2 regions of the Amycolatopsis sp. NPDC059027 genome follow, and region 2 is predicted to be linked to the other one. Evidence: riboswitches for the same ligand, from Rfam matches in the RefSeq annotation. Region 2 holds a riboswitch; the other holds the start of a gene.
What was found. Region 2 has a riboswitch for glycine ahead of gcvP (aminomethyl-transferring glycine dehydrogenase). Riboswitches for the same ligand answer to the same signal wherever they lie in the genome.
Positions count from the first base shown of each region.

Region 1: it holds a riboswitch for glycine, as region 2 does, so the genes downstream of both, gcvP (aminomethyl-transferring glycine dehydrogenase) here and gcvP (aminomethyl-transferring glycine dehydrogenase) in region 2, are expected to answer to the same signal.

Region 1 covers NZ_JBHYIK010000039.1:7,705-31,395, forward strand. The annotation lists gene glyA (serine hydroxymethyltransferase) at 1-698, opposite strand, end outside; gene gcvH (glycine cleavage system protein GcvH) at 702-1,082, opposite strand; gene gcvT (glycine cleavage system aminomethyltransferase GcvT) at 1,120-2,211, opposite strand; gene gcvP (aminomethyl-transferring glycine dehydrogenase) at 2,216-5,050, opposite strand; glycine riboswitch at 5,204-5,297, opposite strand; gene ACFWY9_RS25765 (3-oxoacyl-ACP reductase) at 5,514-6,281, opposite strand; gene ACFWY9_RS25770 (aldehyde dehydrogenase family protein) at 6,284-7,645, opposite strand; gene ACFWY9_RS25775 (gamma-glutamyl-gamma-aminobutyrate hydrolase family protein) at 7,642-8,397, opposite strand; gene ACFWY9_RS25780 (glutamine synthetase family protein) at 8,378-9,727, opposite strand; gene ACFWY9_RS25785 (general stress protein) at 9,981-10,502, shown strand; gene ACFWY9_RS25790 (DUF1700 domain-containing protein) at 10,563-11,834, opposite strand; gene ACFWY9_RS25795 (PadR family transcriptional regulator) at 11,831-12,160, opposite strand; gene ACFWY9_RS25800 (MAB_1171c family putative transporter) at 12,251-13,441, opposite strand; gene ACFWY9_RS25805 (hypothetical protein) at 13,438-14,019, opposite strand; gene ACFWY9_RS25810 (helix-turn-helix domain-containing protein) at 14,023-14,460, opposite strand; gene mutM (bifunctional DNA-formamidopyrimidine glycosylase/DNA-(apurinic or apyrimidinic site) lyase) at 14,522-15,427, opposite strand; gene rnc (ribonuclease III) at 15,449-16,216, opposite strand; gene rpmF (50S ribosomal protein L32) at 16,232-16,414, opposite strand; gene ACFWY9_RS25830 (YceD family protein) at 16,461-17,078, opposite strand; gene ACFWY9_RS25835 (DivIVA domain-containing protein) at 17,230-17,955, opposite strand; partial or broken gene ACFWY9_RS25840 (ribonuclease domain-containing protein) at 18,085-18,501, opposite strand; gene coaD (pantetheine-phosphate adenylyltransferase) at 18,596-19,078, opposite strand; gene rsmD (16S rRNA (guanine(966)-N(2))-methyltransferase RsmD) at 19,167-19,724, opposite strand; gene ACFWY9_RS25855 (HelD family protein) at 19,845-21,959, shown strand; gene ACFWY9_RS25860 (LLM class flavin-dependent oxidoreductase) at 22,135-23,130, shown strand; gene ACFWY9_RS25865 (MlaE family ABC transporter permease) at 23,402-23,691, shown strand, end outside.
Region 2 covers NZ_JBHYIK010000046.1:8,586-16,055, forward strand. The annotation lists partial or broken gene ACFWY9_RS28510 (TetR/AcrR family transcriptional regulator) at 79-708, opposite strand; gene ACFWY9_RS28515 (MerR family transcriptional regulator) at 1,009-1,587, shown strand; glycine riboswitch at 1,634-1,737, shown strand; gene gcvP (aminomethyl-transferring glycine dehydrogenase) at 1,908-4,796, shown strand; gene ACFWY9_RS28525 (nuclear transport factor 2 family protein) at 4,808-5,170, opposite strand; gene ACFWY9_RS28530 (helix-turn-helix domain-containing protein) at 5,305-6,105, shown strand; gene ACFWY9_RS28535 (aldo/keto reductase) at 6,159-7,016, shown strand; gene ACFWY9_RS28540 (hypothetical protein) at 7,003-7,470, opposite strand, start outside.

The DNA of each region.
Region 1 (23,691 bases), on a different contig from region 2:
CCGAGGGTCTTGTGCGTGGTCGTGGTGACGATGTCGGCGTGCGGCACCGGCGAGGGGTGCAGCCCGGCCGCGACCAGGCCGGCGAAGTGGGCCATGTCGACCATGAGCTTGGCGTCCACCGCGTCGGCGATGCGCCGGAACTCGGCGAAGTCGAGCTGACGCGGATAGGCGGACCAGCCGGCGATGATCAGCTTCGGCTTGTGCTGGACGGCCAGGCGTTCGATCTCGGCGAGGTCGACGATGCCGGTCTCTTTGTCGACATGGTAGGCGACGACGTTGTAGAGCTTGCCGGAGAAGTTGATCTTCATCCCGTGCGTCAGGTGGCCGCCATGCGCCAGGTCGAGGCCGAGAATGGTGTCGCCCGGCTTCAACACGGCGAACATCGCGGCCGCGTTGGCCTGCGCGCCCGAATGCGGCTGGACGTTGACGTGCTCTGCGCCGAAGAGCGCCTTCGCGCGCTCGATCGCGAGCTGCTCGACGACGTCGACGTGCTCGCAGCCGCCGTAGTAGCGGCGGCCGGGGTACCCCTCGGCGTACTTGTTGGTCAGCACCGAACCCTGCGCCTCGAGTACGCCCTGCGGGGCGAAGTTCTCCGAGGCGATCATCTCCAGGGTGGTCTGCTGGCGGGTCAGCTCGTCGGCGACCGCGGCGGCGACCTCCGGGTCCACTTCGGACAGCGGCGCGTCGAACGTGGTCATGGGTCAGGCCTCCTGGGTCAAAACCGCGTAGGCGGCGGCGTCGAGCAACTCCGGCAGGTCACCGCTGGTGCGTACCCGCAGCAGCCAACCCTGGCCGAACGCGTCGTCGTTGATGACCTCGGGGGTGTCCGAAGTGGCCTCGTTCACCTCGACGACCTCACCGCTGACCGGCGAGTACAGCTCGCTGACCGACTTGGTCGACTCGACCTCGCCGAACACCTCGCCCGCGGTGACCTTGTCGCCGACCGACGGGAGCTGGACGAAGACGATGTCGCCGAGCGACTCGGCGGCGAAGGCGGTGATCCCGACCGTGGCGACGCCGTCGGCGACGCTCAGCCACTCGTGATCCTTGGTGTAGGACAGGTCCTGGGGAATGCTGGTCATGAGAAAGCCTTTCGATGTGCCCGGCTGGTCAGGGCGGTCAGGAACGCTTGTAGAACGGGAGGGCGACGACCTCGACGGGCTCGATCCGCCCGCGGATGTCGACGGAAAGCCCGGTGCCGGGCTCGCTGTGTTCCCGGTCGACGTAGGCCATGGCGATCGGGTAACCCAGCGTCGGCGACAGCGCACCACTGGTGACCTCGCCGATCTCGGTCTCGCCCGCCAGCACTCGGTACCCGTGCCGCGGCGCGCGGCGCCCGGTGCCCTTGAGGCCGACGCGCACGCGCGGGACGTCGGCCTTGGCCAGCTCTTCGAGTGCGGCCTTCCCGACGAAGTCGCCGGGCTTCTCGAACTTCACGACCCGGCCCAGCCCGGCCGCGAACGGGTTCAGCGCACGGGTGAGTTCGTTGCCGTACAACGGCATTCCCGCTTCGAGCCGCAGTGTGTCGCGGCAGGCGAGGCCGGCCGGGAGCAGCCCGTGCTCCTGTCCCGCCTCGGTCAGCAGGCGCCACAACGCCGGTGCCTCGGCGGCGGGGACGAACAACTCGAAGCCGTCCTCGCCGGTGTAACCGGTGCGGGCGAGAAGGACCTCATGCCCCTTCACCGTGGCCGGGACGCTCGCGTAGTACTTCAGCGAGTCCAGATCCGCGTCGGTGACGGAGCGGAGGATCGCCACCGCGTTCGGGCCCTGGACGGCGATCAGTGCGACGCTCTCGGAGCGGTTGTCGACCACGGCGTCGAACCCGGCGACCCGCTCGGCCAGCGCCTCGGCGACGACGTCCGCGTTGCCCGCGTTCGCCACCACCAGGAACTTCTCGTCGGCGAGCCGGTAGACGACCAGGTCGTCGAGCACGCCGCCGTCGGCGTCGCAGATCATCGTGTAGCGGGCGCGGCCCGGCTTGACCCCGGACAGGTTGCCCACCAGCGCGTAGTCCAGCGTCGCCGCGGCCTGCGGGCCGGTGACCTCGATCTCCGCCATGTGCGAGAGGTCGAACAGCCCGGCCGCGGTGCGCACGGCTTTATGCTCGGCCAGTTCGCTGCTGTACCGGACCGGCATCGACCAGCCCGCGAAATCGGTGAACAGCGCACCGAGTCCTTTGTGGACTTCGTGCAGGGAGGTTTCCTTCGACACGGGTTCAGCCTTCGTAAGCGTTGAGGGGCGGGCAGGAGCAGACGAGGTTGCGGTCGCCGTGGGCACCGTCGATCCGGCGCACCGGCGGCCAGTACTTCGTCTTGCGCGAAACCCCGGCGGGGAACACGGCGAGCTCGCGGTCGTACGGTTTGTCCCACTCGCCGACCAGCGCGCCGGCGGTGTGCGGGGCGTTGCGCAGCGGACTGTTCTCCGCGGTCCAGCGGCCCTGCGCCACGCCATCGATCTCCTCGCGGATGGCGATCATCGCGTCGCAGAACCGGTCGATCTCGGTGAGGTCCTCGCTCTCGGTCGGCTCGACCATGAGCGTGCCTGCCACCGGGAACGACATCGTCGGCGCGTGGAAACCGTAGTCGATCAGGCGCTTCGCGACGTCGTCGACGGTGACGCCGGTTTCCTTCGTGATACCGCGAAGATCGAGGATGCACTCGTGGGCGACGAGGCCGTCCTGCCCGGTGTAGAGAACCGGGTAGTGCGGGCCGAGCCGCGAGGCGACGTAGTTCGCGGCGAGCACCGCGACCTCGGTGGCCGCGGTGAGGCCGGGCGCGCCCATCATCCGGACGTAGGCCCACGAGATCGGCAGGATCGAGGCCGAGCCGTAGGGCGCGGCGCTGATCGGGCCGACGCCGGTGTCCGGCCCCGCGACGTCCAGCAGCGGGTGGTTGGGCAGGTACGGCGCGAGGTGCGCGCGCACCGCGACCGGGCCGACGCCGGGGCCACCGCCGCCGTGCGGGATGCAGAACGTCTTGTGCAGGTTCAGATGCGAGACGTCGCCGCCGAACTCGCCCGGCTTGGCCAGCCCCAGCAGAGCGTTGAGGTTCGCACCGTCCACATAGACCTGTCCGCCGCCGTCGTGCACGATCTTGGCGAGCCGCTCGATGCCGTGCTCGTAGACCCCATGCGTGGACGGGTAGGTGACCATGATCGCGGCCAGCGTGTCCTTGTGCGCGTCCACTTTGGACTGGAGGTCGTCGAGGTCGACGTTGCCCTCGGCGGTGCACTTGACCACGACCACGCGCATCCCGGCGAGCACCGCCGAGGCGGCGTTGGTGCCGTGCGCGGACGACGGGATCAGGCACACGTCGCGGGCGTCGTCGCCGTTGGCGCGGTGGTAGGCGCGGATGGCCAGTAGCCCGGCGAGTTCGCCCTGGCTGCCCGCGTTCGGCTGGAGCGACACCTTGTCGTAGCCGGTGACCTCGGCCAGCCAGCCCGACAGCTGCTCGACGAGCACGTGGTAGCCCTCGGCGTCGCCGGCGGGCGCGAACGGGTGGATACCCGCGAACTCGCGCCAGCTGATCGGCTCCATCTCGGTGGTGGCGTTGAGCTTCATGGTGCACGAGCCAAGCGGGATCATGCCGCGGTCGAGCGCGTAGTCCTGATCGGACAGACGACGCAGGTACCGCAGCATCGCCGTCTCGGACCGGTGCGAGCCGAAGACCTCGTGGCTCAGGTAGCCGCTCTCGCGGGCAAGCCCGTTCGGCAGCGCCTTCTTGCTCTCCTCCGGCGCGGCTTCGACGCCGAACGCACGCAGCACCTTCGCGAGGACGTCCGGGCGGGTGACCTCGTCGCAGGCGACGCGGACGTGGTCGGCGTCGACGTGGCCGAGGTTGATGCCGCTTTCCCTCGCCGCGGCGTGGATTTCGGCCGCCTTGCCGGGCACGCGCGCGACGACGGTGTCGAAGAAGCCCTCGTGCACGACCTCGACGCCGCCCTGCCGCAACGCCTCGGCGAACCCGGCGGCCAGGCCGTGCACCCGGGCGGCGATGCGCTGCAGGCCGTCCGGACCGTGGTAGACCGCGTACATCGCGGCGAGCACGGCGGGCAGCACCTGCGCGGTACAGATGTTGGACGTCGCCTTCTCGCGGCGGATGTGCTGCTCGCGGGTCTGCAACGCGAGGCGGTACGCCGGATTGCCGTCCGTGTCGACGGAGACCCCGACGAGACGGCCGGGCAGCGAACGCTCCAGTCCACTTCGGACGGACATGTACCCGGCGTGCGGGCCGCCGTAGCCGAGCGGGACACCGAAGCGCTGCGTCGAGCCGGCCGCGACGTCGGCGCCGAACTCACCCGGCGAGGTGATGAGGGTCAGGGCCAGCAGGTCGGCGGCGACGGTGAACAGCGCGCCCGCGGCCTTCGCCGAACCGGAGATCGCGTGGTAGAAGCCGGGACCGCGCAGCACTCCGGACGCGCCGGGATACTGGACGACGACGCCGAAGAACTCCTCGGGCAGCCCGGTCAGCAGGTCGCGGACCTGGACCTCGATGCCCAGCGCCTCGGCGCGGGTGCGGACCACGGCGATGGTCTGCGGCAGGCATTCGGCGTCGAGGACGACGACGTTCGACTTGGACTTCGAGGCGCGCCGCATGAGCGTGACCGCCTCGGCGACGGCGGTGGCCTCGTCGAGCAGGGAGGCGTTCGCGGTGGCCAGGCCGGTGAGGTCGGCGACCATGGTCTGGAAGTTGAGCAGGGCTTCGAGACGGCCCTGCGAGATCTCCGGCTGGTAGGGCGTGTACGCGGTGTACCAGGCCGGGTTCTCCAGCACGTTGCGGCGGATCACCGGCGGGGTCACGGTGTCGTGGTAGCCGAGGCCGATCATCTGCGTCATCGGACGGTTACGCGCGGCGAGCGCGCGCAGTTCGGCGGTGGCGTCCTCTTCGGACGCGGCGGCGGGGAGATCGAGGCCGTGAGCACTGCGGATGGCGGACGGGACCGCGGCGGCGACGAGCGCGTCGAGGCTGCCGTAACCGCATTCGGCCAGCATCTTGGCCTGTTCGGCCACCGATGGGCCGATATGCCGGGTGTCGAACGGTGTCGATGTGATGGGGAGCTCCTCGGGCCGGGCACTGGGTAGACCGGTGCGCTGGAACTCCCCCTCTGTCATGGCACCTGAGAGTTTCACCGTGCGTTCCTGATCGAACACAGCACGGCTTTCACCTTGGGTGAGGCGTGGGTACGCCTGCTTTCCAGAGTGGCCTCGCACGAAGCGGTAGTGGATACCTGAGAGATTCCGGGGAGTTTGCTCCTTCGGTGCCCCACCACGTTCGTGAGGACTCTCCCGCTCCGGCTCGACGGCCCGATCTGTAGTTGTCGCGCATACCGTACCCGGCGGCTTCACCCCCCGTCCACTTCTCCCCGCCCACACCACACCGGCGATCTCACGTGATTGAACGGCGACCTCACGTGACTGAACGGAGATCTCGCGTGTTTGGCCGGGGTCCCCGTCCGATCACGCGAGATCTCCGTCTGATCACGCCAGGTCGCTGTCGGATCACGCGAGATTGCCGTTACAGCGGGGTGACGTAGGCGCCGGAGATGCCGCCGTCCACGAGGAACTGGGAGGCGGTGATGAAGCTGGCGTCGTCGCTGGCGAGGAAGGCGACGGCGGCGGCGATCTCCTCCGGCTCGGCGAACCGGCCGACCGGGACGTGCACGAGGCGCCGCGCGGCCCGTTCGGGGTCCTTCGCGAACAGCTCCTTGAGCAGCGGGGTGTTCACCGGCCCGGGGCACAGCGCGTTGACCCGGATGTTCTCGCGGGCGAACTGGACGCCCAGTTCGCGGCTCATCGCGAGCACGCCGCCCTTGGACGCGGTGTAGGAGATCTGCGAGGTCGCCGCGCCCAGCACCGCCACGAACGACGCCGTGTTGATGATCGAGCCCTTCCCCTGCCGCTGCATATGCGGCAGGACGGCCTTGCAGCACAGGTACACCGAGGTCAGGTTGACCTGCTGGACCTTCTGCCACGCGTCGATGCCGGTGGTGAGGATCGAGTCGTCGTCCGGCGGCGAGATCCCGGCGTTGTTGAACGCGACGTCGACCGAGCCGAACTGGTCCACTGTGGACTGGAACAGGGCCTCGACCTGCTCGGCGTCGGTGACGTCGGTCTGCACGAACACGCCGCCGACCTCGTCCGCCGCGGCCTTGCCCGGCTCCGGCGCGACGTCGGCGATGACGATCTTCGCGCCTTCGCTCGCCAGGCGCCGCGCGGACGCCAGACCGATCCCGCTGGCCCCGCCGGTGATCACCGCGACGCGGCCCTCGAAACGCTGCACCATCCCTATTCCTCCGTGCTCAGAAAGACGTTCTTGGTCTCGGTGAACGCCGTCGCGGCGTCCGGCCCGAGCTCACGGCCGAGACCGGACTGCTTGAACCCGCCGAACGGGGTCCAGTACCGCACCGACGAATGCGAGTTGACCGAGAGGTTCCCCGACTCGACGCCGCGGGAGACCCGGAACGCGCGGCCGACGTCGCGGGTCCAGATCGACCCGGACAGTCCGTACTCGGTGTAGTTGGCCATGTCGACCGCGTCGGCCTCCTCTGCGAACGGGACGACGGCGACGACCGGGCCGAAGATCTCGTCCGTGGCCAGGGGGTCTTGGAGATTCGGCGGGGTGACGACGGTCGGCGCGAACCAGAACCCCGGCCCGTCCGGCGCGCTCCCCCGGAAGGCCACCGGCGTCCCGGCACCGACGTAGGACGCCACCTTCGCGTGATGCGCGGCCGAGATGAGCGGTCCCATCTCGGTCTTCTCCGACCCCGGATCGCCGACGACCACGCCACGCACGGCGGGTTCGAGCAGCTCCATGAACCGGTCGTACACGCTCGCCTGCACGAGGATCAGCGAACGCGCGCAGCAGTCCTGACCCGCGTTGTCGAAGACCCCGTACGGCGCCGTCGCGGCAGCTTTTTCGACGTCGGCGTCGGCGAAGACGATGTTCGCGTTCTTCCCGCCCAGCTCCAGCGTCACGCGCTTCACCCTCGCCGCGCAGCCCGCCATGATCCGCTTGCCGACCTCGGTCGACCCGGTGAAGACGACCTTGCGTACTGCCGGATGCTCGACGAACCGTTGTCCCACAACGGATCCCTTGCCCGGCAGCACCTGGAAGACGTCCTCGGGGATACCCGCCTCGCGCGCCAGTTCGGCGAGCCGGATCGCGGTCAACGGCGTCAGCTCGGCGGGCTTGAGGACCACGGTGTTCCCGGCCGCGAGGGCGGGCGCGAAACCCCAGCCCGCGATCGGCATCGGGAAGTTCCACGGCACGATGACGCCGACGACGCCGAGCGGCTCGTGGAACGTGACGTTCACCCCGCCTGGCACCGGGATCTGCTGGCCGATCAGGCGTTCCGGCGCGGCGGCGTAGTAGTTCAGGACGTCACGGACGTTGCCTGCCTCCCAGCGCGCGTTGCCGATCGTGTGCCCGGAGTTCGTGACCTCCAACCGCGCGAGGTTCTCGATGTCGTTCTCGACGGCGTCGGCGAAACGACGCAGGATCCGGGCACGGTCGCCCGGAGCGACGTCACGCCAGGCGGGGAACGCGGCCTGCGCGCGGGCGATCGCCGCGTCGGTCTCCTCGGCGCTGGTCAGCGCGACCGACCGCACCACCTCTTCGGTGGCGGGGTTGATGACATCGAACGTCATTCGTTCTCCTTACCGGCGGCCGCCACGAGGGCCGCGAAGAGCCGAAGGTCGTCGGTGTCCTGTTCGGGATGCCATTGCACCCCGAGGACGAAGTTCCCGCCGGGCAGCTCGGCGGCCTCGACGGTGCCGTCGGCGGCCCAGCCGACCGGGACCAGCCCGTCGCCGAGCCGGTCGATGGCCTGGTGGTGGTAGCACATCGCCTTGGTTTCCGCGCCGAGGATCTCCGCCGCGCGGGACCCCTCGGCCAAGGTGATCGTGCTGGTCCCGAACGTGGCGGGCGCGGGCTGGTGCTCGCGGCTCCCGGTCGCCTCCGGCATGTCCTGGGTCAGCGTGCCGCCGAGCGCGACGCTGATCACCTGGAGGCCGCGGCAGACGCCGAGCACCGGAACCCCGGCCTCGATCGCCGCGCCGAGCAGGCCGAACTCGAAGGCGTCGCGATCGGGCCTGGTGTAGGTCTTCTCGTGCGGCTCCTGGCCGTACCGCGCCGGATCGACGTCGGCGCCGCCGACAAGCACGATCCCGTCCACAGTGGACACCAGCCGATCGTAGGCGTCGGTCACCGGTGGCAGGAGCACGGGAATCCCGCCCGCAGCGGCCACGCAGTCGACGTAGACCCGGTGCAGGAGCGCGGCTTCGGTGTCCCAGACGCCGAATTTCGCGGGCTCGATGTAGGTCGTCAGGCCGATGACCGGCTTCCGCCGACGTACTTCCTCCCGCGGAGGCGGCGAAGAATCAGAGGCGCTCGAAACCACGAATGCGCTCCCAATCGGTGACGGCCTTCTCGAAGGCCTCGCGTTCGATCTTCGCCGCGTTGAGGTAGTGCCGGTGGACGTCGTCACCGAACGCCCGCTCGGCGAGTTCGCTCGCCGCGAACTCGCCGATGGCCTCGCCGATCGTGGCGGGCACCCTCGGCAGCACGGAGGAATCGTAGGCGTTGCCGGTGAACTCCTCCTCCAGCGGCAACTCGTTCTCGATGCCGTGCAGCCCGGCGGCGATGAGCGCGGCGACGGCGAGGTACGGGTTGACGTCGCCGCCGGGCACGCGGTTCTCCACCCGCAGCGAATCACCGTGGCCGACCACACGCAGCGCGCACGTGCGGTTGTCCGTGCCCCAGGCGATACCGGTCGGCGCGAAGCTGCCGCGCACGAACCGCTTGTAGGAGTTGACGTTCGGCGCGAAGAAGTAGGTCAGCTCGCGTAGCCCGGCGAGCTGACCGGCGAGGAAGTGCTCCATCAGCTGGGAAAACCCGCCCGGCCGGTCACCGGCGAGCACCGTGCCGCCTTCGGCCGAGCGCAGGCTGACGTGGATATGGCAGGAGTTGCCCTCGCGCTCGTCGTACTTCGCCATGAAGGTGAGGCTCTTGCCCTCCTGCGCGGCGATCTCCTTGGCCCCGGTCTTGTAGATGCTGTGGTTGTCGCAGGTGGTCAGCGCGTCGGCGTAGCGGAAGGCGATCTCCTGCTGGCCGGGGTTGCACTCCCCCTTGGCCGACTCGACGTACATGCCGGCGCCGCCCATCTCGCGGCGGATGCGGCGCAGCAGCGGCTCGATCCGCGCGGTGCCGAGCATCGAGTAGTCCACATTGTACTGATTGGCGGGCTTCAGCCCCTGGTAGCGCTTGTCCCACGCGGCTTCGTAACTGTCGTCGAAGACGATGAACTCCAGCTCGGTGCCGACGTACGCGGCGAGCCCGCGCTCGGCGAGCCGGTCGAGCTGGGCACGCAGGATCTGCCGCGGCGACACCGTGACCGGCCCGCCCTGCACCCGTTCCACGTCGGCGAGCACCAGCGCCGTGCCCGGCTGCCAGGGGATCAGCCGCAGCGTGTCGAAGTCGGGCCGCAGCACGAAGTCGCCGTAGCCGGTGTCCCACGACGAGATGTCGTAGCCGTCGACGGTGTTCATCTCGACGTCGACGGCTAGGAGGTAGTTGCACGCTTCGGTGGCATGCGGCACCACCTCTTCGAGGAAGTACTCCGCGGCGCAGCGCTTGCCCTGCAACCGGCCCTGCATGTCGGTCATCGCGACGAGCACCGTGTCGATCGTCCCGTCGGCGACCAGCGTGCGCAGCTGATCGAGGGTGAGCATGCCTTGTCTCCGCGCCATCGGCCACCCCAAAGGTTTGAATCGAATCCTTTGCGGGTTCTTCCTACCGGGTGGCCGCGCACGGGTCAACCGGAACAAAGGTATGAATCTGAACCTTTGAATCCTGCCACGGCAACCCTCGGACATACCGGCCGGAATGTCCGTGATGTCCGGCTGAGAAGAGTCTGTGAATCCCGCCCGCGTGGGACCATTTGGGGAGCGTCGCACGTTGTACGGGGCAGGAGAGGTGAGATCGATGACCACAGCATTCACGCAGAGCTCGGTGAACCCGCAGCAGGCACGTCCGCAGCTGCCCACGATGCCCACCGGCTGGCCGATCGGTTCCTACGAGTCGTACGAGCAGGCCCAGCGGGCGGTCGACCACCTCGCGGGCACCGACTTCCCGGTGACCGACGTGACCATCGTCGGCGTCGAACCGGTGCTCGTCGAGCGCATCGCGGGCCGGATGAACTGGCGCAGGCTGCTCGGCAACGCGGCGATGTCCGGCGCGCTGTTCGGCCTGTTCCTCGGCCTGGTGCTGAGCATGCTGAACCCCGGCGCCGGGCTCATCCCGATCGGGATCGGCCTCGTCGCCGGTATCGGGTTCAACCTGCTGTTCGGCGCGCTGGGCTACGCGGCCAGCCCGAACAAGCGGGGGTTCGTCTCGCAGAGCCAGCTGGTCGCGCGCCGGTACGACGTGCTGAGCCAGCCGCGCAACGCCGAGAAGGGCCGCGAGCTGCTCGCCGACCTCGCCGCACGTAGCGCCTTCGGCCACTGACGCGCCCGCCGGATCACCGTGCTGGGGAGCGGCCCCGACCGCCGCTCCCCAGCACGTCCGCTACCGGGTCGGCGGAGCGGAGCTGGACGGCGGTGTCGCCGGCGCCGAGGAGGACGGAGCCGCCGGGGCGCTGGAGGTCGGCGCGCCCGGGCTCGGGCTCGGCGTCGTGCCCTTCGGGATCGCGGCGCTGAACGGGATGTCGGTCCGTTCCCGGCAGACACCGCGGTAGCCGTTGTAGCCGTTGACGCGCCCTCGGTTGTCGGTGACGCCCTGGTCGAGCCACGGCCGCGGGAACTTGTTGTCCGCGCCGACCCGCATCTTGCTGCCTGTCCCCGGTTCGCAGGCGAAACGGCTCATCGTGAGCGGCCGTCCCTCCTCGTCGTAGAGGTAGACCTCGGTCAGCGGCTTGCCCTGCGCGTCGAACGCGTAGACGTTGTCGACCGACTCGTTGCCGTACTGCAACTGCTTGCTGCCGTACGAGTCGCTCGTGGTGGTCGTGGGATACGAACTCGGGCTCGAGCCCCATGAGGTCCGACCGGCGACCAGATCGACCGCGGCACCGAACCCGCCGAGCATGCCCCCGACGACGAACGCCGAGATCGGCACGGCCACCCACAGCAGCCGCCGGTCCTTGCCCAGCTTCGCACCCGCCCAGATCGCCGCGATCGCGGCGGCCAGCAGGAACGGCAGCAGCAGCGCCGCGTACCGGTGCCGCAGCATGAGCAACAACCCGAAGCCGACCAGCACGGCCGCGCACACCAGCCACCACGCCGGGCGCAGCGAACGCAGATAGCCCAGCACCTTTCCGCGGTCCCGATTGTCCTCAGTGGACACGAGCCGCTCCTTGGCCCAGACGACCTCCGGGAGCGCCAGCACGGCGGCGAGACCACGCTTGAGCAGGAAATACACGCTCAGCACGAAAACCGGCGCCAGGAAGGCCAGGCCGAGCAGCGCGTCCGGATCGACCCGCACCGCGGCGGCGAACGCGAACATCGCGAGCCCAGCCGCGCAGAACACCAAGCCCCACAAGGCGAAGCGCGGCCCGAACAGGCTCGGCGCCTTCGCTCCCGGCGTCGGCAGCACGGTCGTCGCCGCTTCGGACGGCGGTGGATACCCGCCCGCCGACCGCAGCTCCGCCGCGTAGCTCTCCGGCGTGCCGAGCCGTTCGATCAGCGCCTCGACCTTGGCGTCGGCGCCCAGCTCGGCCTCCATCTCGGCGAGATGCGGCCGGACGTCCTCCAGGATTTCCTCGATCTCACCGGCGGGCAGGTCAGCGAGCGCCGTCCGGACCCTCGCCAAATACACCCGCACGGCGGTCGGCCGCTCACTCATGCTGCCTCTCCCTGTCCCAGCAAAATGTCCATTGTGGACGCGAACCCCTGCCATACCTTCATGGACTCGGCGAGCCGGGTCCGTCCCGGTTCGTTCAGGCTGTAGTACTTGCGGTGCGGCCCTTCCTCGCTCGGAACCACGTACGACGTCAGCAGCCCCGCCTTGTACAAGCGGCGCAGCGTGCCGTACACCGACGCGTCCCCCACGTCCTCCAGGCCGGCGATTCTGAGTCTTCGCAGGACGTCGTAGCCGTATCCGTCGTCCTCGCGCAGCACCGCGAGCACGGCGAGATCGAGCACGCCCTTGAGTAGCTGACTGATCTCCACCCGATCCCTCCAGTCTTACGCGTCAGAAGGTACCACGCATTGCGCAGTAGTGTGCACAGCAGTGCGCCGATCGGCACGAGAACGTATCTCTCAGACCGGAAGGCCCAGGTCAGCACAGGTCTTGCGGCGGATCTGCTCGACGACCCCGGAGTGTCGCCAAGCATGCGTCACCTGGACGAGCCAGGCGGCCTCGGCGGCGACATCGGCCTCCGGCGACTGCCTTGCGGGGGTGTCCTCGGTTTGGTAGCGCCGATCCGCCTCGTTCGCGAGCAGCGCGGCGGCAAGCGCGGCCGCCTCGACCGTGGCGGCGATCAACCGTTCTGGCAAGCCCTCGCGACGTGCCCGCGCTTCGGCCAGCGCCGGGATCCCCGGGTCGAAGTACGGCCGCAGCGCGAGGTGTCCGTCCCGGATTTCGATGACTCGCCGGTACAACGCGAACTCGACACCACCGGGCAGGCCACGTCCGGAATCGAGGGCGATCCCCGGAGCGGCGTCGCGCAGCGCGGCCCACAACGGTTCGATGCGGCGATAAGCGTGATACGCGCGAAGCCAGCGAAGCGGCGCGCTCAGCGATGGCCCCCAGACGCTGAGCGTCGCGCCGGCGACCGCGAAGCCGACACAGCCCGCGGCGAGGATCGCCGAGTAGACGTCCTCGCTGGCGTTCACCTTTCCGGTGGCGATCAGCCTGCCGATGTCGTCGATGCCCCAGAACGTCCACGCCAGCGCGGACACCGCGCCGCCGACGATGAGCCACAGCCCGGTCCGCAGCGGCCCCGGCTCGGCGAGACGCGCGAAGCGGCCGAACACGACGATGAACGTCGAGAGGCTGACGACGCCGTAGACGATGAAGAGCATCAGGTACGCGACGAGATACCAGAGCCTGCCGGGACCCGCGACGGTGTCCTCACCCGCCCGATGCGTCCGCGCGAGGAAGAACAACACCACTTCCCCGGCGATCACGACGCAGGTGAGCAGCACGTGCCAGCCAGGCCTGGCGTGCACGCCCAGCCGCATCGAGCGGGCGAACGCCACCGCGAAGGCCATCGCGCCGATCTTGAACAGGTCCGAGGCGAGATTCACCAGGCTGGCGAACGGCTCCCGCCCCGCCACCACCGACTCCATCGCGGGCGTGAGCACGAGGATTCCCGCCGCGATGCAGATCCCGAAGCCGGACAGGCACCACATCCGCCGCGCGGGCTGGGTACGCCGTGCTTCGACGAGCTTGAAGCTGAAACCGGCGAAGCCGAGCACGCAGCAGTAGTAGGCCAGTGTTTCGATCACGAGGACCCGCGACGGGGCTTGCTCCCGAACAGGGTGTCCAGGCGGGCCATCCCACCGGCGAGGTCGCTGTCGCGTTCGTCGGACCTCGCCGGTGCGGGGGCACTTTCGCCGCGGGCCACCCGGTGCGCGATGAGCGAGGCCAGCAGTTCGGCCTCCTGCTCCTCGACGGCGGTGTACGTGGTCCTGCCGAGGACACGGCGGACGAGTTCCGGTGACAGGTTCGGCATGAGCGCCCGGCTGGCGGCGGCGTCGATCGCCGCGCCGGCGGCGCCACCACCGGGCGCGGTGGAACCGACGTGCCCGCACAGCAGATGCCCGACCTCGTGCAGCAGGATGTGCCGCCGGTGCAGGGCGGTCGTGTTGGTCGGATAGAGGATGTAGTCGGCACGCTCGGTGCTCATCAGCAGACCGCATGGCCCGCCGGACGGCGCGTTCACCGGCATCAGCTCGATCGGGCGCCCGCGCCGGGCCGCGATCGCGGCCACGAACCGTTCGGCGTCGAACGGTTCGGGCAGGGTCAGCGTGCCGGCCAGCCTGCGGCACCGCCGCCAGAGCTGCTTGCGCTGCCGGTCCCGCACGGCTCAGGCCTCCTTGTGCTGGCCGCCGCGGCCGGCCTCCCTGCGGGCGATCGCGTCGATCATGTCGCTGATCGTGTCCAGCCCGTCGGCCGAGAGGGTCACCGCGCGCAGCGCGACGTCGCGGACGCCGGCGTCGCGCAGCGCACCCAGCAGGGCCAGCTCCTCGGCGATCTTGGTGCTCTGCTCGTCGTCGAAGAAGTATGCCGGAGGAACACCGAAGAACTGCGCGAGCGCTTCGAGATGCCGTTTGGTCGGGTTGTCGCGGCGGCCGGTGCGCAGCTGCCAGAGGTAGGTGGTGGAGAAGCTCTCCCCCGTCGCCTCGCGGCAGGCCTTGGCGACCTCCTCGTGGCTGTAGGACTCACGATCCGGCCTGCGCACGACGTCGAACAGTTTGTCGATCTTGTCGGCGAGCGTCGACTTGCCGGGTTCGGTGGCCACCATCACTCCCTCAACGGCGCTGTAGTGCGCGTTTTCATCCTAGTTGATGAAGACGCTGGTCGCATCAACGCGAGTTACCACGCGGCCGCGGCTGGCATCGCGGGCAGGAGAACGACGACCGGTTCATGAACGGCTCGCGGCGGATCGCCGTGCCGCATCGGCCACACGGCAGGCCTTCCTGTCCGTAGGCGTCCAGCGACCGGTCGAAGTAGCCGGACTGGCCGTTCACGTTGACGTACAAGGCATCGAAGGACGTCCCGCCCGCGCCGAGCGCCTCGGCCATGACGTCCGAAGCCGCCGTCAGCAGCGCCCTGGTCCGGGCCGCGGTGAGCTTGTCCGTCGGCCGCGCCCAGTGCAGTTTCGAACGCCAGAGCGCCTCGTCGGCGTAGATGTTGCCGACGCCGGACACCAGCGTCTGATCCAGCAGCGCGCGTTTGACCTCGGTGCGGCGCGAACGCAGCGCCTTCACCGCGACGTCGAGATCGAACGCCGGATCCATCGGATCCCGCGCGATGTGCGCGATCGCCGAGGGCAGCCGCGTCCCGTCGACCTCGACCAGATCGTCCAGCGCGAGACCGCCGAAGGTGCGTTGATCGACGAACCGCAGCTCCGGGCCGTCGTCGGCGAAACGGATCCGGACCCGCAGATGCTTTTCGTCCGGCGCGCCCTCGGGCTGGACGAGCATCTGCCCGCTCATCCCGAGGTGCGCGAGGACGGCTTCTTCCAAGCCCGAGGTACTTTTTCCCGCCGAGGGCGCATCAGCAGAGCCGAGCTCCAGCCACAGGTACTTGCCGCGGCGGCGCACCGCGTCGATCCGGACGCCCGCGAGACGGCCGGTGAAATCCTCCGCGCCGAGCGCGTGACGACGGATCGCCCGCTCGTGGAGTACCTCGACCTTGCTGATCGTGCGACGCTCGACATGCGCCTCGAGGCCGGCGCGAACCACCTCGACCTCGGGAAGTTCAGGCATACGCCCATTCTGGCGCAAGGCTCAGGACGAGGAGCCTTCGCCGTCGCTCTCTTCGGCCTGCTTCGCGGCCGCGATCTCGTCCGTGAGCGCCCGCCACGCCATCTCGGCGGCCTTCTGCTCGGCTTCCTTCTTGGTGGAACCCGTGCCACGCCCGTAGTCCCGGCCGCCGACGAGCACCGTGGCGGTGAACTCCTTGCGGTGGTCCGGACCGGTGTCCTCGACCCGGTACTCGGGCACGCCGAAACCGGCCGACGCGGTCAGCTCCTGCAGGCTGGTCTTCCAGTCCAGCCCGGCGCCCCGCCTCGGCGCCTCGGCGAGCAGGCCGTCGAAGAGGTGGTGCACCAGCTTCCGGGCGACCTCGATGCCGTGCTGCAGGTAGACAGCACCGATGACGGCCTCGAGACCGTCGGCGAGGATGCTCGCCTTGTCCCTGCCACCGGTGAGCTCCTCGCCCTTGCCCAGCAGCAGGTGTGCCCCGAGGCCACCCTCGCCGAGCCCGCGCGCCACTCCCGCCAGTGCGTGCATGTTGACCACACTGGCGCGCAGCTTCGCGAGCTGACCCTCGGGCAGCTCGGGGTGAGTGGTGTAGAGGTGGTCGGTGACCACGAGGCCGAGCACCGCGTCGCCGAGGAACTCCAGCCGCTCGTTGGGCGGGAGGCCGCCGTTCTCGTAAGCGTAGGAACGGTGGGTCAGCGACAGCCTCAGCAGCTCGGGGTCGAGAGTGACCCCGAGCGCCTCGAGCAGTGAGGTGGGATCGACCGCGGGTCCGTTGGGTGTCTTACCCCCCATGACCGGCTACCCGGATCAGGCGGGCTCGACGACCTGGCGGCCGTTGTGCTGGCCGCACGACGGGCACGCGACGTGCTGGAGCTTCGGCTGCTTGCAGGCGCGGTTGGAGCAGGGCACCAGCTGAACCGGAGCCGCCTTCCACTGGCTGCGGCGCGCGCGCGTGTTGGATCGCGACATCTTCCGCTTCGGGACGGCCACGAGTAGATCTCCTTAAGACGGTCTGCCCGCGGTCAGGCGAGCGAAACTAGGCTTGCTGTCCGGGGCCGTCCACGGGCTTTTCACCCGCGTTCTCGTCGAAACGCTCGACCAGTGCGGCCCACCGAGGGTCTATCTTCTCATGCCCGTGTCCGGGCTCGAGATCGGCCCACTTGACGCCGCATTCGGTGCAGAGTCCGGCGCAGTCCTCGGTGCACAGCGGGGCCAGCGGCAGGGCCAGCACGATCGCGTCGCGGACGATCGGCTCCAGGTCGATCCGGTCGTCGACCAGGCGGGGAATCTCTTCCTCCTCCGTGGTCTCCTCGGTCGACGAGCCGGGGTAGGCGAAGAGCTCGGTGAGCTCGACCTCGACGTCCTCGGTGATCGGGTCGAGGCAGCGCGAGCAGGCGCCGCTCGCCGTCGCCGTGGCGGTGCCGGTGACCAGCACGCCCTCGACGACCGACTCGAGCAGCAGATCCAGCTCCAGCTCGGCCCCGGCCGCGATGGTGATCACCTCGGGCACGCCGAGCTCGGTGTCCAGCGGCACGGTGCGCCGGACGGCGCGGCTGAGACCGGCGTGCCGGCCCAGCTCACGGGTGTCGAGCACCCACGGGCTGCGGTCGTCGAGCGACGCGGGCCGGGAGTGCGAAGTCTTGTTCTCGGACATCCTCACCAGGGTACGCAGCGCCCGCCACCCCTTTCGAGCTGGGCGGGCCTGGTCTGAAGGGCGCCTTCGGTGCGCTGGGCGCGCTGAAGGGCGCTTTCAGTGCGCTGGTTGCACTGAAAGCGCCCTTCAGCACATCGTGACCCCGGGGGAATCAGACCTGGTAGTCGTACAGGGTCGGGCGGCCACCGCCGGAGACGTTGGACGGCGTGCGCAGGTGGTTGCGGCCGGAGTCGACCGTCCGCAGCGTCGTGGCCAGCAGCTCGGAGAACTCGGCGAGCTTGCCGTCGACGTAGGCGTCGCATTCGCCGCGCTGCCGGTCGGCCTCGGCGTGGGCCTCGTCCACGATCCGCGCCGACTCCGCGTGCGCGGCCTGCACGACCTCGGTCTGCGCGACGAGCCGGGCCTGTTCGGCGCGGCCGTCCTCGATCGCGCGGTCGTAGGCGTCGCGGCCGGCCTGGATCATCCGCTCGGACTCGGCACGGGACCGCTCGGTCAGGTTCTGGAACTCCGCCTGCCCCGCCGCGACCATCCGCTCGGACTCGGCGTGCGCGTCGGCCATCATCTGCTCGGCGCGGGCGCGGGCGTCGGCAAGGATGCGCTCGGCCTCGGCGGACGCGTCCGCCACGGTGCGTTCCGCCTCGCCGTTGGCACCGGCGACGGTGTCGGACGCCTCCTTGCGCGCGGCTAGGAGCAGGTCGTCACGCTTGTCCAGGACGTCCTGCGCGTCGTCGACCTCGGCAGGGAGCGCGTCCCGCACGTCGTCGAGCAGCTCGAGGACGTCGCCACGGGGCACGACACAACTGGAGGTCATCGGCACGCCGCGTGCCTCCTCGACGATCGTGACGAGCTCGTCGAGCGCCTCGAATACCCGGTACACGGCAACTCCCTCTGCAGAGCATCCCCGTTCGCTGACCTCAAGTCTGCCCGCTGGCTCGCCTGAACCGGTGAAAGCACGCGGTACCGGGCGTGTCCTGCGTCCGAGAACACACCCGGCACCCGCGGCTCAGACGTCGATGACCTGGAACGTCTTGTAGTGGTCGCCGGTGTAGAAGTACTCGTGCTTGCTGCCGGTCACGATGCGCCGGGTGCCGCGCGTCGGGGCGTCCGGGGTGATCACCGTGTACTCGTGGTAGTAGCTCGACGCGCAGGCCGGGAGGACCTTCTCCTTGTTGGTGAACACCGAACCGTCCTTGCCCGGGTACGGGAACGGGCCGTTGGACTGGATCAGCTTGTAGGTGTCGTCGGCCTCCTTGGGCAGCGAGGCCAGCTTGACGTGCTGGTAGCCATTGAGGTCACCGCACTTGTTCTGCAGGGCGCCGAACGAGGCGGGGGCCGAAGCCGCCTCCGCGGCGGTGACCCCGCCGAACAGCCCGAGCACCAGTGCGAACAGGACAGCGAAGATGCGCGATCGGTTGTTGGTCATTTTCGGACCGTAACCCGATCGTGTGACGTACAGAACATGTCAAGGTGAACTCTCGCGGATCGCCCCGAGATTCCCTACGAACGTCGTCCGCCGATCAGGGCCGATTCGCGAATTTCTCGGACAGCCGCTCGAAGACTATGGGCGGGACCAGCGCCTCGACGTCGCCGCCGAGCCCGGCCACTTCCTTGACCAGCGAACTGGACACGAAGCCGTACGCCGGGTTGTTCGCCATCAGCAACGTCTCGAGCCCGGTCAGCTCGCGGTTCATCTGCGCCATCTGCAGCTCGTAGTCGAAGTCGCTGACCGAGCGCAGCCCCTTGGCGACCGCGGCGATGTCGTTGTCGCGGCAGTAGTCCACCAGCAGCCCCTGCCACGAGTCGACCCGCACGTTCGGCAGCTTCGCGGTGATCTCGCGCAGGATGTCCATGCGCTCCTCGACGGAGAACAGACCCTTCTTGTTCTTGTTCACCCCCACCGCAACGACCACTTCGTCGAACAGCAGGGCAGCTCGCTCGATGATGTCGAGGTGCCCGTTGGTGGCCGGGTCGTAGGACCCGGGACAGACCGCACGCCGCATGCGCGGACGCTATCAAGCCGGACGGCGCCGCGCGCGTCTGTGACGACTGCGTCACACAGGACGGCACACAGGACGTCACACCGCGCCCTCACACCGCCGCGAACTCGGCCCAATACAAGGCGGTGTCGCCGTAGCGCTTCGTCCGCGTCGCGGTGTATCCCGGCGGCCAGGCGGGTTCGCCGTCCCGGGCTGCCCGCTCGATCACCACGAGCGCGCCGTCACCGACCCAGCCGCCATCGGCCAGGGAAGCCAGCACGGTGCCGAGCCCGGCGGCGTCGACCGCGTACGGCGGATCGGCCAGCACGACGTCGAACGCCGCGGGCGCCGGAGCGGACACGACCGTCTCGACCTGTCCCGCCCGGACAGTGCCACCGAGACCCAGCGCGGCGACGTTGCCGCGCAACACGTCCACCGCGCGACGGTCCGCCTCGACGAACAACGCGTCCGCCGCGCCGCGGGAAAGCGCTTCGAGCCCGAGCGCGCCCGAGCCCGCGTAGAGGTCGAGCACGCGAACGCCGTCGAGCTCGCCCGCCACCTCAAGCGCGTTGAACAGGGCTTCCCTGACTCGCTCCGACGTCGGCCGCGTCCCCTTCGGCGGCACCTTCAGCCGCCTGCCGCCCGCCTTCCCGGCCACGATCCTGGTCACCCTCCCATTGTCGCCCGGACACCGAATGTGGCGTTGGGCAGGACTTGCTGACCCTCCGGAGGTCAACGCGTAGAGTCGTCCTTCGCCCTCGTGAGGCGATCGAGTTGTCAAGGAGCATGCGTGTCCGAACCCCGGATCAGACGGGCAGAGATCGCCAGCGAGCAGGCCCACGTCGACAGGGTGTACACCCGCCTCGCGGAATTGCGGTCCCAGGCCGAGGCGATGCGCTCAAAGGGCTACGAGATCGGACAGGGCGCGCAGCGCGAGGCGATCTTCGAGCAGGCGTCGATGCTGTTCGAGCGCGACATGATGGTCTACCACGCCAACCAGACCCTGCAGACGCTCGACGCCGAGTACGAGGGCCTGGTGTTCGGGCGGCTCGACCACCTCGACCGCGAGCACATCTACGTCGGCCGCCTCGGCATCCGCGACGCCGAGTTCGACAACCTTGTCACCGACTGGCGCGCCCCGGCCGCCGCGGCGTTCTACCAGGCCACCGCCGAGGAACCGATGGACGTCGTGCGGCGGCGCGTGATCCGCTGCTCCGGCCAGAACGTGCTCGACGTCGACGACGACGTCCTCATCGCCGACGCCGTCCCCGAAGACATGCCGATCGTCGGCGAAGGCGCGCTCATGGCCGCGCTGGGCCGTTCGCGTGGCGAGAAGATGCGCGACATCGTCGCGACCATCCAGAAGGAACAGGACGAGGTCATCCGCGCGCCGTGGCGCGGCGTCACCGAGATCACCGGCGGCCCCGGCACCGGCAAGACCGCGGTCGCGCTGCACCGCGCGGCGTACCTGCTCTACCGCCACCGCCGCCAGCTCGGCGGCGCCGGCGTGCTGGTGATCGGCCCGTCCGGGGTGTTCACCAGCTACATCTCGCGGGTGCTGCCGTCGATGGGCGAGACGAACGTCGAACTGCGCGCACTCGGCGAAGTCCTCGACGGGCTCGAAGCGACGCGTCAGGACGCGGCCCCGCTCGCGGCGATCAAGGGGTCGCTGCGGATGCGGAAGGTGCTGCTGCGCGGGCTGCGCGACACCCCGCCGGACGCTCCCGGCGAGATGCGCATCGTCTACCGCGGCGAGGTGCTGAAGCTCACGCACCGCGAGCTGGAGAAGGTACGCCGCAAGGCACACACGCACGGCGCGCCGCCGAACCGGTCGCGGGTGCGCACCGCGGAGCTGCTGCTGGAAGCGCTTGCCACGAAGGCCGAGGAGCACGCGAAGACCGACGGGCGGCAGATCGACAGGGCGGAGCTGATCACCGACCTCGGCGAGCGCATCGAGTTCCACCGGTTCCTCGTGGAGTGGTGGCCGATCCTCTACCCCGCCCAGATCCTCAGGTGGCTCGGCGACGAGAAGCGCCTCGCGTCGGCGGCCAAGGGCATCTTGTCCCGTAACGACATCACGATGCTCGCCGCGGATTTCGCGGACCGCTCGCGGGGCTGGTCGGTGGCCGACATCGCACTGCTCGACGAGCTGCGTGTCCTCATCGGACAGCCGCCGAAACGACGTCGCAGGAACCAGCCGGTGGTCGAGGTCGAACCGCAGCGCGGCGGCGCGCCCCAGCGTCCCGAGCACTACGACGAGTACTCGCACGTGGTCGTCGACGAATCGCAGGACCTGTCCCCCATGCAGTGGCGGATGGTCGGGCGGCGCGGGAAGTACGCGAGCTGGACGGTCGTCGGCGACCCGGTGCAGAGCTCGTGGCCGGACCCGGCCGAAGCGGCGCAGGCGCGCGATCAGGCGTTCGGGCTCAAGACCACGCGGCGGCGGTTCACGCTGCGGACGAACTACCGGAACTCGGCGGAGATCTTCGAACTCGCGGCACGAGTCGTCGTGGGACACGCGGAGGCGGACGAACTGCCGATCGCCGTGCGGAAGACGGGGATCACCCCGGAGGTCCGCGCCGTCGGGAAGGCCGCCCTCGAAGGGGCCACGCAGGACGCGGTGAAGGAGCTGCTCGGCGCCGTCGAGGGCACGGTCGGCGTGATCACCGCGATGGACAGGGTGCCCGAGGTGTCCGGCTGGCTGGCCGGGTACGCCGACGACCGGCTCAAGGTCGTCGGCAGCCTCGACTCGAAGGGCCTGGAGTACGACGCCGTCGTGCTCGTCGAGCCCATCGACCTGGTCACCGAGTCGACCACCGGCCGCCGCGTCCTCTACGTCGCGCTGACCCGGGCCACCCAGCACCTGACGGTCCTCGCCTCCGACCCGGACTGGCTCCCCGCCTGAGCACACGAGATCTCCGCCTGATCACGCGAGATCTCTCGCCACGCACGCGAGACCTCCGGCTCGGTACCGGGGCGGGACTGGAGACTTCGCGTGCATGCGGGGAGAACTCGTGTGATTGAGTGGAGATCTCGCGTGATCGGGAAGAGATCACGCGTGATGGGCGTTGGTCCGGGGCGTGAGTTCCGTATCAGGGGTGCCGCTGTCCGTGCTCGATCTGTCTCCCGTGGTGAGCGGGGGTGACGTCGGCACGGCGCTGCGCAACAGCATCGACCTCGCGAAGGTCGCCGAAGGGCTGGGCTTCCAGCGCTACTGGCTCGCCGAGCACCACAACATGCCGGGCATCGCCAGCTCCGCGACCGTGGTGCTGATGAGCCATGTCGCGACGGCGACCGAGCGCATCCGCGTCGGGTCCGGCGGGATCATGCTGCCCAACCACGCCCCGCTGATCGTCGCGGAGCAGTTCGGGACCCTGGAAGCCTTCCACCCCGGCCGGATCGACCTCGGCATCGGCCGCGCGCCCGGCACCGACCAGCGCACCGCGCTCGCGCTGCGCGGCCCCGGCGGCCTGAGCGCCGAGAACTTCCCCCAGCAGCTGGGCGAGCTGCTCGCCTACTTCGAGCATTCGGACACCCGTGGCGTCAACGCCGTCACCGCCGAGGGCAACCGGCCCCCGGTCTGGCTGCTCGGGTCGAGCGGGTTCAGCGCCCAGCTCGCCGGGCGCCTCGGCCTGCCCTTCTCGTTCGCACACCACTTCGCCGCCGAGAACACCATCCCCGCGGTCAGGCTCTACCGCGAGAACTTCCAGCCGTCCGAGGTGCTCGACAAGCCGTACGTCATGCTCGGCGCGTCCGTCTTCGCCGCCGACACCGACGAGCGGGCGCGGTTCATCGCCGGCCCCAGCGGCCTGACCTTCCTCAGCCTGCGCCGCGGCCGCCCGATCCCGCTGCCGACGCCGGAAGAGGCCGCCGAGTACCCGTACACCGAGATCGACCGCGTCTTCCTCGAAGACCGGTTCTCCTCCAGCATCATCGGCTCGCCCGAGACCGTCCGAAAAGGACTGGAGCAGCTGCTCGCGGACACCGATGCCGACGAGCTGATGATCACGACCATGACGCACGCGCACGAGGACCGCGTCCGGTCGTACGAGATCGTGGCCGACCTCGCTCGCTGAGCAGAATTGCGGAATTCTTTTCCGGTGGGGACAACAACCGAATAGGCGTTTATCAGGAACCAACAAGAATTTCGGGGTTACCGGGCCGTGACCACGTGATCATGCCCAAGTTCTTGTCACCGCACCGCGCGCGAAGTTAGCGTACCGACCAGTAACGAACCGCACGGTAACACCCGGCACAGCAACTCCCCGCGAAATGGCTCCACCATTCGGAGCAACCGGGAATTGCCGTACCAGGGTGTATTCGCCGTGCCGCGCGAAAAGAGGTGGCATGGTCGGGCGGACGACGGCGTCCTTTCCCGGTGCGGCCGCGCTCCGGCAGACCGGGCGGCTCTACGCGCTGGGCCTCGACGTCGTGCGGCTGACCTTCCGCCGCCCGTTCCAGGCCCGCGAACTGATCCAGCAGTTCTGGTTCATCGCCAGCGTTTCGATCCTCCCGACGGCGCTGGTCTCGATCCCGTTCGGCGCGGTCATCGCGCTGCACATCGGCTCGCTGACCACGCAGATCGGCGCGCAGTCCTTCACCGGCGCGGCCAGCGTGCTCGCGATCATCCAGCAGGC
Region 2 (7,470 bases):
CCCCCCCCCCCCCCCCCTCCATCCGCTTGGCGCCCGCCGGGCGCGGTGGGGGGGCCGGGGGGCGCCCCCCGCGCCCCCGGGGGCGGTGGCCCTTTCGAACAGGTCGGCCAGTTCCCGGCCGTAGCGGTCGATGTCGAGCGACGGGTCGGTTTTGAACTGAGCCGCCACGCCGTCGATGGCCTGGGCGATGGACATCGCCATCACGTCCGGCGCGAAGTCACCGAAAGCGCCTTCCCGCTGCCCCTGCTTCAACTGCCGGTACACACTCCCCACCCGCAGGTCGTTCAGCACGGGCCCGGCCATGCCCCAGCCGTCCTCGTCCTCCGCGTTCGCGGTCATCTCCGCGAGCACCCGCACACAGTCCGGGTAGTCACGCAGGAACGCCACCGACGTCTCGATGTGCGCCCGCAGGTTCCCCCGCCGGTCCGCGGCGTCGATCCGGCCTTCGGTCCGCTCCGCGAGGAAACGGCTCTTCGTCTCGATCACCGTGCTCAGCACCGCCTGCATCAGCCCTGCCTTGCTGGTGAAGTGGTAGGAGATGATCCGGGTGCTGCTCAGCCCGGCGCGTTCCTTGATCCGCGCGAGCGTCGTCTTCCGATAGCCGACCTGGGCCATCGTCGCGATGGTCGCGCCGATGATCTGTGCTCGGCGGGCGGCCTCGGTCACGGAGAGGCCGAGCTCCGCCTGCGTGTCAGTGCTTACTTGCATGAGTAAAAATTAACACGTCTGAGTAAAACTGTCCAGCCGGCCCGCTCTTCGCCGGGCTCGTACGGCGAACGGACTAAAGGCTCAACACGAACTTGAGGCCAGCCGCGCGTCGCGTTGACCGGCACCTTGCATGCGCTTACCGTCAAAGGCGGTAAATCGCCACGATGTGATTCGACTCCGCGATCCGCTGTGCTGCGAACGCGGGGGCACGGACGTGGCGATTCATCCCGGCCGGTCCCACTCCTGGGTCCGACCGGCTTGTCGTTCGCCGGCCGCCAGGTCGGGCGAGGGGAGGCACGCGTGGTCGAGGCTGGTCCTGAGAAGCAGCCTGTTCAGGTCGCCGGCGGCGAGCAGGGTGAACTGTTCCCCGACGCCTCGCTTCCGGACGAACTGGTCGGCTACCGGGGCCCCGCCGCCTGTCAGATCGCCGGGATCACCTACCGGCAGCTCGACTACTGGGCCAGGACGAAGCTGGTCGCGCCGAGCATCCGTACCGCGCACGGTTCGGGATCGCAGCGGCTGTACTCGTTCAAGGACATCCTGGTCCTCAAGGTCGTGAAGCGCTTACTGGACACCGGGGTCTCACTGCAGAACATCCGCGTCGCCGTCGATCACCTGCGGGTACGCGGAGTGCGTGATCTGGCTAAGGTGACGTTGTTCTCGGACGGCACCACGGTCTACGAGTGCACGTCGCCGGAGGAGATCGTCGATCTGCTCCAGGGCGGTCAGGGTGTGTTCGGCATCGCGGTCAGCGGGGCCATGCAGGAGATCAGCGGCACGATCCACGAGTTCCCGGCCGAGCGTGCCGACGGCGGCGAGGTCGAGTCGATGGTGCCGGACGAGCTGACCCAGCGCCGCAACGCCCGTCGCACCGGGTGATCACCGGCGCTCGAGGGCGTCAGGGTAGGCTCTGTTCCGCGGTCGACGAATCCGCGCGGGAGAGACCGGGCCATCAACAACCTTGAGCCCGGCGCCGAAGGAGCAAGTCCTCCCCGGAACCTCTCAGGCACCCTGGACCGCGCGGACGAGACGCCTCTGGAAAGTGGGTCGCCAGGACACAGCCTGGCGGCTCCGCCGAAGGTGCAAGCCCGGCTCAACACACGGGTGAAACTCTCAGGCGCCCTACGGGTACGGACAGAGCGGGGAGGGCCAGGACAACGTTGTCCCCGGCCCCGTCCCCGCCGTCCCGGGAGGTTCACGTGACCGAACCCAGTCCGTCCCTCGCCGAACTGGAGCAGGGAATTCCCTTCGCCGACCGGCACATCGGCCCCGGGCCCGGGGAACTCGCCCGGATCCTTGGCGTCGTCGGCGTCGCCTCACTCGACGAACTCGCCGAGCGCGCGGTCCCCGGTTCCCTGCGGGCTTCGGCCAGGACCCCGGGCCTGCCGCCCGCCGCCACGGAAGCACAGGCACTGGCGGAACTGCGGGCGCTCGCCGCGCGCAACCGGCCGATGGTGCAGATGATCGGCCTCGGCTACCACGACACGATCACCCCGCCGGTGATCCGCCGGAACCTCTTCGAGAATCCCGCCTGGTACACGGCTTACACGCCGTACCAGCCGGAGATCTCCCAAGGCCGCTTGGAAGCGCTGCTCAACTTCCAGACGATGATCGCGGACCTCACCGGCCTGCCGATCGCCAACGCGTCCCTGCTCGACGAGGCGACCGCCGCGGCCGAGGCGATGACCCTGGTCCGTCGCGCCACCCGCTCGAAGTCCGCGCGGTTCGTCGTCGACGAGGACACCCTGCCGCAGACCATCGAAGTGCTGCGTACTCGCGCGGAGCCGCTCGGCATCGAGCTCGTCGTCACCGACCTGTCCCAGGGCATCACCGGGCTCGGCCTCGGCGGCGACTTCTTCGGCGTCCTGCTGAGCTACCCCGGCGCGTCCGGCGCGGTGCGCGAGCTGGATCCGGTGATCGCCGAGGCGAAGGCACTCGGCGCCGCCGTCGTGGTGGCAGCGGACCCGCTCGCGCTGACCCTCCTGCGCTCGCCCGGCGAACTCGGCGCGGACGTCGCGATCGGTTCGGCACAACGGTTCGGCGTGCCGATGGGCTTCGGCGGACCGCACGCCGCCTACCTCGCCGTCCGCGAGGGCCTCGAACGCCAGGTCCCGGGCAGGCTCGTCGGTGTCTCGGTCGACGCCGACGGCGCGCGGGCGTACCGGCTCGCCTTGCAGACCCGCGAGCAGCACATCCGCCGCGAGAAGGCGACGTCCAACATCTGCACCGCGCAGGTGCTGCTCGCCGTGATGGCCGCGATGTACGCGGTGTACCACGGCCCGGAAGGACTGCGGGCCATCGCGTACCGCGCCCATCGCATGGCCACGGTGTTCGCCGCCGGGCTCGCCGAGGGCGGCATCGAGATGCGCCACGGCGAGTTCTTCGACACGGTGACCGCGGTCGTGCCGGGCCAGGCGGCGGCGATCGTGGCGGCCGCGCGCGACCTCGGGGTGAACCTCCGGCTCGTCGATGCGGACCACGTCGGCGTCGCCTGCGACGAGACCACGACGCGCGAGCGGCTTTCGTTGGTGTGGAAGGCTTTTGGCGTCACTGTGTCCGATGTGGACTCGCTGGACGTGGACACCGCCGACGCGCTGCCCGTGCCGCTGCGGCGGACGGGGGAGTACCTGACCCATCCGGTGTTCCACACGCATCGCTCGGAAACGGCGCTGCTGCGGTACCTGCGTTCCCTGGCGGACAAGGACCTGGCACTCGACCGGAGCATGATCCCGCTCGGCTCCTGCACGATGAAGCTCAACGCCGCCGCGGAGATGGAACCCGTCAGCTGGCCCGAATTCGCCGGACTGCACCCGTTCGCCCCCGTCGAGGACGCCGAGGGGCTGCTCTCGGTGGTGTCCGATGTGGAGGGTTGGCTGGCCGGGATCACCGGCTATGACGCGGTTTCGCTGCAGCCGAACGCGGGCAGTCAGGGCGAGTTCGCCGGTCTGCTGGCGATCCGTGCCTACCACCGTTCGCGGGGCGAGGACGCCCGCGACGTATGCCTGATCCCGGCCAGTGCCCACGGCACCAACGCCGCCAGTGCGGTGATGGCCGGGATGCGCGTCGTCGTGGTGCGGTGCGACGAGGGCGGCAACATCGACCTCGCGCATCTGAAGTCCACTGCGGACGAACACGCCGGCGACCTCGCGGCGATCATGCTCACCTACCCGTCGACCCACGGCGTCTACGAGGACACCGTCGGCGAGGTCTGCGGTCTGGTGCACGACGCGGGTGGCCAGGTGTATGTCGACGGGGCGAACCTCAACGCGCTCATCGGGCTGGCGCAGTTCGGCCGGTTCGGCGCCGACGTCTCGCATCTCAACCTGCACAAGACCTTCTGCATCCCGCACGGCGGTGGCGGGCCCGGTGTCGGCCCGATCGGCGTCCGGGAGCACCTCGCGCCGTTCCTGCCGAACCATCCGCTGCAGCCCGCCGCCGGTCCTGCCACCGGTGTCGGCCCGATCAGCGCGGCCCCGTGGGGCAGCGCGTCGATCCTGCCGATCTCGTGGGCCTACGTGCGGATGATGGGCGACGAAGGCCTGCGCCGCGCCACGCTGACCGCGGTGGCGAACGCGAACTACATCGCCCGCCGCCTCGGTGAGCACTACCCGGTGCTCTACGCGGGACACGACGGGCTGGTCGCCCACGAGTGCATCCTCGACCTGCGCGGGATCACGAAACGCACCGGCGTCACGGTGGACGACGTCGCGAAACGGCTGGCCGACTACGGCCTGCACGCGCCGACGATGTCGTTCCCGGTCGCGGGCACGCTCATGGTCGAGCCCACCGAGAGCGAGGACCTCGGCGAACTCGACCGGTTCTGCGCCGCGATGATCGCGATCCGGGGCGAGATCGACAGGGTGGCGGCGGGGGAGTGGCCCCTGGCGGACAGCCCGCTCCGCAACGCCCCGCACACCGCCCGCTGCGTCACCGGCGAGTGGACCCGCCCCTACTCGCGCGAACTCGCGGTTTTCCCGGCAGGCCCTTCGGCGACGAAGGCGTGGCCCCCGGTGCGCCGCATCGACGGCGCCACCGGTGACCGCAACCTCGTCTGCTCCTGCCCGCCCCCGGACGCCTTCGCCGACTGACCGCGAGTTCGTCAGCCGGGCCGCTTGTCCAGGAAGCCGTGCACCTTCGCGATCCGGCCGCCTTCCAGCTCGACGACGTCGAAGCCGATGACCATCGGCTCGTCGGCCCCGGGAGCGCCGAGATACCACTGGAACCGGGCGAGGTCGTGGTGCGCGTCGGCCTCGGCGGGCAGGCTGAACACGAGCCCGGCGAACTGCGCCTGCGCCCCGCCGATGAAACCGTCGACGCCGTCGTGCCCTTCGACCGCGCCCAACGGGTCGGTGTAGCGGGCGTCCTCGGTGAAGACGTCCGCGATCAGCGCGCGCCTGCGGGCCGGGTCGGTCTCGTTCCACACGGCGATGTACTGCTCGACGATGTGCTGGACTTCCGACATGGGATCCCTCTTTTCGTTACCGGACAACGCTTTCGTCGTCCTCGACGACGCAAAGCCTGCCCGGTGCGGGTGCGGCGCGTCGATTACCCGGGAGGTAATGGCGACGCCGCGGCGGGCCCCGTAGCGTCTGCCTCGTGACTACTCCCGTGAAGGTGGGCGAGCTGCTGCGGCAATGGCGGGACCGCCGCCGCATCAGCCAGCTCGACCTGGCGATCTCGGCGGACATCTCGACCCGGCATCTGAGCTTCGTCGAGACCGGCCGGTCCCGTCCGAGCCGTGACATGGTGCTGCGCCTCGGCGAGCATCTCGACGTCCCGCTGCGCGAGCGCAACCAGCTGCTGCTGGCGGCCGGGTACGCACCCGCGTACGGCGAAAGCGGACTCGGTGATCCCGAGATGGCGGCGGTCCGCGAGGCGGTCCGGCTGCTGCTGAAGGGGCACGAGCCCTACCCGGCGGCGGTCGTCGACCGCGCCTGGAACCTCGTCGACGCGAACGCGAGCCTCGGGATCTTCACCGAGCAAGTGGCGCCCGAGCTGCTGACGCCGCCTGCCAACGTGCTGCGCGCGACGCTGCATCCGGACGGGATGGCACCGCACGTGCTCAACCTGGGGGAGTGGCGAGCCCACCTGCTCGGCAGGCTGCGGGGCCAGGTCACCCAGACCGCCGATCCGGTGCTCGCCGCGCTGCTGGAGGAGCTGCGCGGCTATCCGTGCGACCAGCCGGTGCCCGACGTGGAAGTGCCCGGACCCGGCGACATCTTCGTCCCGCTGCGATTCCGCCACCACGGCACCGAGCTGGCGTTCTTCAGCACGGTCGCCACGTTCGGGACGCCACTCGACGTGACGGTCGCGGAGCTCGTCATCGAGTCGTTCTTTCCGGCGAATCCCGCCACCGCGGCGTATCTGCGCGACCGGGCGGGCGCCGAAGTGCGATGATCGGGCGCGGAACTCCCCGCAGCAGCCGATGACGCAGTGAGGATCGCCCCTTCATGGCCATGTCGCCCCTGCTCGCCCTGACCGACGACGTCCGCATCCCGCAGCTCGGTTTCGGCGTCTGGCGGGTGCCCGCCTCGGACGCCACGAAAGTGGTCCGCACCGCCATCGACGCCGGCTACCGCGCCATCGACACGGCCGCGGCCTACGGCAACGAGTCCGAGGTCGGCACCGCCATCGCCGGCTGCGGCGTCCCGCGCGAGGAACTGTTCGTCACGACGAAGCTGTGGAACGCCGACCACGGCTACGACGCCGCGCTGCGCGCGTTCGACCGCAGCATGGCCGCGCTCGGGCTCGACCGGCTCGACCTCTACCTCATCCACTGGCCGCTGCCGAAACGCGGCACGGCCGCCGACACCTGGCGGGCACTGGTGAAGCTGCGCGACGACGGCCGCGTCCGCGCGATCGGCGTGTCGAACTTCCAGATCCCGCATCTGCGCGAGCTGATCGACGAGACCGGCGTCGTGCCCTCGGTCAACCAGATCGAACTGCACCCGTGGCTCCAGCAGGTCGCGCTGCGGGAGTTCCACGCCGAGCAGGGCATCCTCACCGAGGCGTGGAGCCCGCTCGCGAAAGGGCGGCTGCTCGGGGACGAACCGGTCACCGCGCTCGCCGCGAAGTACGGCAAGAGCCCGGCCCAGATCGTGCTGCGGTGGCATCTGCAGCTGGGCACCGTGGTGATCCCGAAGTCGGCCACCCCGGCGCGGATCCGGGAGAACCTGGACGTGTTCGACTTCGAACTGGCCGAGGACGACCTGGCCGTGCTCGGCGAGCTGGACAACGGCACCCGGACCGGGCCGGACCCGGAAACCTTCGACCTGACGTCGACGCTGGGCGACGTCAGGCGGCCTTGATCCCCGCCGCCGCGAAATCGGCCTGCTGCGCGGGCTGCTTGAGGTACTCCCGGAAGGTCTGCGCGGCCCGCTGCTGGATGTCGTCGGCGGCCTTGCCGCCCAGGCAGATGAACGGGTAGTCGGCCGAACGCGCGGTGGCGACGGACTGCGCGGGCGAGCTGATGAGCTCGGGCTTGGCGGTGGTCAGCTCGCTGACCCAGTAGCCCGATTCGGGCAGCCACGCGGCGGGCAGGCCGCCGATCGCGTCGACGTTGGTGCGGCCGGTCAGCGCGTCGAGCACCTGTGCCGACGGCATCGATTCGACGGTCACGTGGATGCAGCGGCCGTGCACGACGGTGGCCGCCTGGTTCCACTTCGTCGCGGCCTGGGTCACCGGCTGCGCGGCGCTGGGGGTGACGAGGACGCGGAGGTCGGAGGTCCCGCCCGCGCAGCTGGCCGCCTCGGCCTCTGCCCT